2 regions of the Dietzia psychralcaliphila genome follow, and region 1 is predicted to be linked to the other one. Evidence: riboswitches for the same ligand, from Rfam matches in the RefSeq annotation. Region 1 holds a riboswitch; the other holds the start of a gene.
The links. Region 1 has a riboswitch for cobalamin ahead of A6048_RS00885 (VWA domain-containing protein). Riboswitches for the same ligand answer to the same signal wherever they lie in the genome.

Region 1 (3,403 bases):
GGCGAAGTTCTCGAGCGACTCCGTCGACGGCATCGCCGTCGACCGGGCCTGGACCCGGGTGAGGACCACCGACTGCACCACCTCGGGAACCGTCAGCTCCACCCCCAGCTCCGCGGCAGCCGCCGCGTAGGCGGGGACGCCGGGCACCACGTCCCAGGGAACGCCCGCTGCATCGAGGCGACGGGTCTGCTCGGCGAGCGCGGAGTACAGCGACGGGTCACCCGAGCACAGCCGCACCACCTCGAGCCCCTCGGCGTGGGCGGCGACGATCGCCGCGATGATCCCGTCCAGGTCCAGGTGCTGGGTGTCCACCACCCGCGCGTCCGGTCGGCAGTGGTCGAGCACGCCGTCGTCCAGATAGGTGCCCGCGTACAAGCAGACGTCCGCCGCGGCCAGAGCCGCGGCTGCACGCAGCGTGAGCAGGTCAGCGGCGCCGGGGCCGGCACCCACGAAGTGAACGGTCACGAGGTCTCCCCTGTCTCCCAGGAATCGGCCGCATCGGCAGAATCAGCCGCAGCGGCGGAATCCGCCACAGCAGCGAAGGGCTTGATCGCGCACCACTGGACCACGGCCCGCGCCGGAGCCCAGCCGGTGAACGTGCCGATCGAGTCGGCGTGTTCCACGTGGAACCGTGCGAGCTCGCCGCCGAACTCCGCGCGGGCATCGATCAACACCCGCTCCGTCTCGATCGTCACCGCGTGGGCCACCAGCCTGCCACCGGGACGCAGCGCCTCCCAGCACTGCCGCAGCAGACCGGGCGCGGTGCCGCCGCCGCCCACGAACACCGCATCGGGCTGCGGCAGCCCCTCGAGAGCCTGCGGTGCCCGGCCGCGGACGACCTCCAGCGACGGCACCCCCAGGCGCTCCGCGTTGCGCCCCACCCGCGCCGCCCGCTCCAAGTCCGCCTCTACAGCAATAGTTCGGCAGGACGGGTGCGCACGCATCCACTCGATGCCCACCGCTCCGGCGCCGGCCCCCACGTCCCACAACAGTTCCCCGGGGGCGGGGGCGAGCCGCGAGAGGGCCGAGGCGCGCAGGTCGCGGCGGGTGAGTTGGCCGTCGTTCTCGAAGGCGTCGTCGGGCAGGCCGGGAACGAACCCGAGCGGGCGCGCGGCGGGCCCCGCCACACATTCCACGGCCAGGACGTGGAGCTGCGGCGCCTCCCCGCCGGCCGGCCACTCGTCGGCGAGGCAGCTCGTCCGGGCCTCGGCGGGACTCCCCAGCTCGGAGAGGACGGTCATGGTGCTCCGTCCGAAACCGGCCGCGGCCAGCACCCCCGCGACGTGCCCGGGAGTGCGCCGGTCGGCGCTCAACACCAACAGCCGCCGCCCCGGGGCCAGTTCGCGCACGAGCACGCGGTGGTCGCGCAATACCGCCACCGTCTCGGCGGGCCACCGCATCCGGGCCCGGGCCAGCGCGACCGACGACACCGCTGGCAGCACCTCCACAGAATCGGAGCCGAGCAGGTCGAGCAACGTCGTGGCCACCCCGGCCACCAGCGGGTCACCCGAGGCCAGGGCCACGATCGACCGTCCGTCGTAGCGCTCCAGAACCTCGGACAACCCGGAACGCATCGGCCGCGGCCACGGCTCCCGTTCGGCGGTCACCTCGGCCGGAACCATCGCCAGGTGACGCTCCCCGCCCAGCAGGACGTCGGCGCCCAGGACGGCGCTGCGGCGCATCTCGTCGAGCCCCGCCCAGCCGTCACCGCCGATGCCGACGACCACCACCTGTGCGTTCATGACGCGGAACCCTACCGTCGAGCCCGGCCGCCCGGACCGCGAGGACACTGGGTAGCCTCGGCCAGGACCAACAACTTCATCCCAACAGCACGAGGTGCCCCACGACCCGCCCCAGGCAGGTCGGAGGGGAGAATCAGGGAAGCCGGTGAGAATCCGGCACAGGGCCCGCTACGGTAACCCGGCCTCTCAGGCGATCGCGCCCAGCGCGAACGCCCGAGATGAGCCGGGAAGTCCGGAGACCGGCCTCGCGCTGACCAGCCTGGCAGACGAGAGCGGGAGCCCCCATGCCACTGCACTACCCCTTCAGCGCTGTCGTCGGTTCCGACGACATGGCGCTGGCCCTCCTACTGAACGCGGTCTCACCAACAGTGGGCGGCGTGTTGATCCGCGGCGAAAAGGGCACCGCCAAGTCCACGATGGTCCGCGCCCTCGCCGGGATCCTGCCGCAGATCGAGGTCGTGGCCGGCGACAGGTTCTCCAGCGCCCCGGACGACCGCGGCACCTACACCCCCGACGGCCCGATTCCCCATGACGCACCCACCGAGCACCGGCCGGTCCGGCTGGTGGAGCTGCCGATCGGCGCGACGGAGGACCGCATCGCCGGGTCGCTGCACCTGGAGAAGGCCCTGAGCGAGGGCGTCACCGCGTTCGAACCCGGCCTGCTGGCCCGCGCGCACCGCGGGCTGCTCTACGTGGACGAGGTCAACCTGCTCCACGACCACGTGGTGGACCAGCTCCTCGACGCCGCCGCCATGGGCCGGGTGACCGTGGAGCGGGACGGGGTGTCGGTGGAGCACGCCGCCCGCTTCGTCCTGATCGGCACCATGAACCCCGAGGAGGGCGAGCTCCGGCCCCAGCTGCTCGATCGCTTCGGACTCACCGTGGAGGTGTCCGCTCCGCGCGAGGCGGCGCTGCGGGCCGAGGTGATCCGCCGCCGGATCGCCTTCGACTCCCACCCGGAGGACTTCTCCGCCACCTTCGCGGCAGATGAACTCGCCCTGCGCGAGCGGATCGTCGCCGCCCGTGACCGTGTGGGTGGCATCGAGCTCACCGACTGGGCGCTCACCACGATCGCGACCGTCTGCGCCGGCTTCGACGTCGACGGCATGCGCGCGGACATCGTCACCGCCCGCACGGCCGCCGCCCACGCCGCCTGGGAGGGCCGGACCCGCATCACCCGCGCCGACATCCGCGTGGCCGCACGCATGGCGCTCCCCCACCGTCGGCGCCGCGCCCCGTTCGACGCCCCCGGCCTCGACGAAGAGCTCCTCGACCGCCTCCTGGGGGACGACGACGAGCCCGATCCGCGGGACGACGGCCCCGGCACGGGCGGCCCGGGAGACGACGGCAACCCCGGCGACAACGATAAGAACGACGACGACAACACGAGCGACTCCCCGACCGGCCAGCAGGACCCGCAGTCCGGCGCATCCGCCGAGGACACCGACGACGCCGGTAACACCGATGCCCGGCAGCACTCGACCGGGGAGAACACCCCCGCCTCCGCCGAGCACGAGAACCACCACCCGGACAGCCGCCAGAGCCCTGAGTCAGACGCGGGCGAGGACGGGCCGGGGCCGGAGTCACGCGACGGCACTGACGCCGGCACTGACTCTGGCACCGTCACCGGCGACCCGCGGCAGGAGGACCACGACGCCGGT
Region 2 (3,403 bases), 280 kb from region 1:
CAGACCGATGAACCCGATGGTCCCGGACACGGCCACCGCCCCCGCGGTGAGCATCGACACCAGCAGCAGCATGAGAAGTCGGAACCGCGGGACGTTCATGCCCATCGCCGTGGCGCCGTCGTCACCGGTGAGGAGTAGATCCAGATGTCGGCTGGACAGCAGCACGAGGATCCCGGCGACGGTGAGGATCGTGACCGGGGCGAGCAACATGGTCCACCCGGCGTCACCGAACCCGCCGGCGAGCCAGCGCATCACGGTGCCCAGTTGGTGGTCGTCGCCCAGCACGAGCAGCGTGAACGTGTTGAGCGCCGAGAACACCATCGTCAGGGCCGCCCCCACCAGCACGATCGCCGTGGTGTCGTGCGCGCGTCTCGCCACCAGGATCACCCCGGCGAGTGGCAGGAGTGCGCCGAGGAAGGCGGCCATCGGGAGGGTGAAGACTCCCGACACCCCGGCACCCACGCCCAGCACGGTCAGGACCACCACGCCGAATCCCGCCCCGGACGACACTCCCAGCAGGTACGGGTCGGCCAGCGGGTTGCGCGTGACCGCCTGCGCCACGCCCCCCGCCACCGCGAGGGATGCACCCACCGCGGCCGCCATCAGCGCGCGCGGCAGCCGGGACTCGATCACGATCGCCTCGCGAGCCTCGGACCACCACGGGGTGAACGACCCCGGGGCCAGGCGGTGGGCGACGATCGCCCAGACATCCCCGAGCGGGATGGAGACCGACCCCAGTGAGACCCCCAGCGCCACCGAGAGGGCGAGCAGCCCCAGCAGCGGGGCGAGGACCAGCCCCAGCGGGCGCCTGTCGCGGCGCGGCACCGAGCGGCGGGACAGCGAGTGGCGGGACCGTGACGGGGGGCGGGACGCTGCCGGGGGGCGGTTCGGATCCGGCACCCCCGTGCCGCGTGCGCCACGGCCACCGTCGTGGACGACCGTCGCCATGTCAGCGCCCGAAGGCGTCGGGGTAGAGCTCGCGGGCGATCGTCTCGACCGAGGTCGCCATCCGGGAACTCTCGAAGAAGTCGGCGAGGGGGACCACCACGATTCGGTCGGAGCGGATCGCCGGCGTGGTGGACATGATGGGCTGTTCGCGCAGGTAGGCGATCTTGTCCTCCGCGCTGGTGGCCCCGTAGTCGAGCACTACGATCGCCTCCGGCCGGCGCTCACCGAGGATCTCCCACGTGGTTGCGAGGTACGGGCGGTCGCCCTCGGTGAAGATGTTGTCCGCCCCCGCGTACTCGCCGATCAGCTGGCCGATGCCGACGCCTCCGATCGTCGTCGGCTCGGCCTCTCCTCCGTCGTAGAAGAAGGTGGGGGTACCCGTGACGCCGGCCTCGTCGAGCGTCGCCCGGACCGCCTCCACCCGGTCGACGATGCTGTCGGTGAGCTCCTGCGCGCCCTCCTCGACGCCGAGGACCCGGCCCAGCTGCGAGAAGTCGGTCTCGAGCATGGAGAAGTCCGGGAACCCGTCGCCGCAGTACTCGGAGAACAGGAAGGTGTCGATGCCCGCGGCTTCCAGGGCGTCTCGGCTACGGCCCTCCTTCTCGTCGAACGCGCTGCGCATGCCGGCCACCACCAGATCCGGTTCCAGATCGACGATCTGCTCCCAGGTGGGATACTCCTCGGCCAGCCCGGGTATCGCCTCGAGCTCCTCGGCGACCTCCGGGAGGACGTCCTCACGGTCGTCGTATCCCCGGCCGACGATCCGGTCTCCCGCACCCATCTGGATGAGGGTCTCCGTGACGTGGGCGTTCATCGTGATGATGCGCTCGGGCGGGGCGTCGAACGTGGACTCCCGCCCACAGTTGGTGATGGTCACGGGATCGGAGAACGCCTGCTCGGAGGCGGTGCTCTCCTGCGCCTCGCCGCGGGAGCACCCCGCGACGGCGGCCCCCGCGACGAGGAGTGCGGCGAGCGCGATGGTGGACCTGGACTGGCGACGGAACATGATCAGACCTCGGATCGTGTCGTGTGCCCACGAACACACGAGACCCGCAGGAGGGCAGTCGCAAGAGTCCGGCCGCCGACCGTGCAGGACTCCGGATCGCAGACCGCGGCGATGGGCAGAGTCGCGAACCTCCGGGCAGGTAATCGGGCTCGTCGTCACCGAGGTGACGGCATACCGTTGCGGGTCAGCGCCGGATTCTCACCGGTCTTCCCCTGCATATCCGGAAATCAGCAAGTCGTGGTGTCAGTATGCACATCCGTCGCGGAGACCGTGGCGGCACCTCCCGAGAACACCGGCGCACGGGGTAACACCCTCGTGGTGGCGGGGCGCAGCGCGCGGTGCGAAGCGGGCCTGCGTCTACTCGTCGTACCCCAGGGAGAACGCCGCCTCGAGGTCGTGCTTGGACAGCGCGCGGAACGCGATGTGCGTCTCGGTGTTCACCACACCCGGCACCTTGTTCAGGCGGTCGGAGACGATATCGGCCACCTCCTCGTTGCGGCGGGCCCGCACCAGCACGATGAGGTCGATGGTGCCGGTGACCGAGTACACCTCGGAGACCCCGTCGATCTCGGCGATCGCCTCGGCGACCTCGGGGATGCGCGCCGTCTCGGCGTGGACGAAGACGATGGCGGTGATCATGGAATCCAAGGCTAGTCCAGCAGGCGTAGCCCGCGCCTTCGTCCGGGATGCGCGGCCCGGCTCGATCGAGCGCGTTCTGTGGATTCCCGCCGCGTTCTCGGCGACTCCCTCTCGACCGATGCGTCCCAGAACGCGCCGGATCGGGCGTCCGGACGCGCACCGGCCCAGAACGCGCCGGACCGGGAATGAGAACGCGCACCGGCCCCGAATGCAGCCGGATCGGGCGGCCCCGGTTCAGCTCATGTTCTCCGGGGTCCAGTACGCGCGCATCGAGGCGATCTTGCCCTGCTCGTCGTGGGTCATCAGGTCCCACACGTTGATGGTGGCCTTGGAGTCGGCGTCGAAGTGGGTGGTGATCTCGAAGTTGAACAGCAGGTCGTCACCGCACACCCGCGCCTCGATCACCTCGCCGTCGATCTTCATCGCCACCACGGACGAGTAGAACTCGCGGATGGCCGCCTTGCCCTCGTGGACGGTCCCGTTGCCGACCGGGTCCTCGACCGTGGCGTTCTCGGCGTAGAGGTCCAGGATCGCCTCGAGGTCGCCGGCGACCAGCGCGGCGATGTAGGAGTCTGCGGTGGCACGGATCTGCTCGGGGGAGGCACTCACGGCGATGGCCCTTTCGGTATGACGACGAGACGGTTCAGAGCCTAGAACGTGTTCTCGTCCCGTGGGTTCGTACTCCGCAAACCACGCTTCGATCTTGTGACTTGCGCCACATTCATCCCGGGCCTACGCTCCCTTCACCAGTGATAGGACGTCCGACCGGCCCGGGAGCGGGGTACGCCATGTCCACAAAGAACGTCTCGG

Region 2: it holds a riboswitch for cobalamin, as region 1 does, so the genes downstream of both, A6048_RS17645 (ABC transporter substrate-binding protein) here and A6048_RS00885 (VWA domain-containing protein) in region 1, are expected to answer to the same signal.

Annotation. Positions count from the first base shown of each region.
Region 1 covers NZ_CP015453.1:203,773-207,175, reverse strand. The annotation lists gene A6048_RS00895 (cobalt-precorrin-4/precorrin-4 C(11)-methyltransferase) at 1-465, opposite strand, end outside; gene cbiE (precorrin-6y C5,15-methyltransferase (decarboxylating) subunit CbiE) at 462-1,742, opposite strand; cobalamin riboswitch at 1,818-2,004, shown strand; gene A6048_RS00885 (VWA domain-containing protein) at 2,027-3,403, shown strand, end outside.
Region 2 covers NZ_CP015453.1:3,804,229-3,807,631, forward strand. The annotation lists gene A6048_RS17640 (FecCD family ABC transporter permease) at 1-948, opposite strand, end outside; gene A6048_RS17645 (ABC transporter substrate-binding protein) at 950-1,954, opposite strand; adenosylcobalamin-variant (AdoCbl-variant) riboswitch at 2,084-2,180, opposite strand; gene A6048_RS17650 (Lrp/AsnC family transcriptional regulator) at 2,312-2,593, opposite strand; gene A6048_RS17655 (SgcJ/EcaC family oxidoreductase) at 2,828-3,202, opposite strand; gene A6048_RS17660 (sugar porter family MFS transporter) at 3,382-3,403, shown strand, end outside.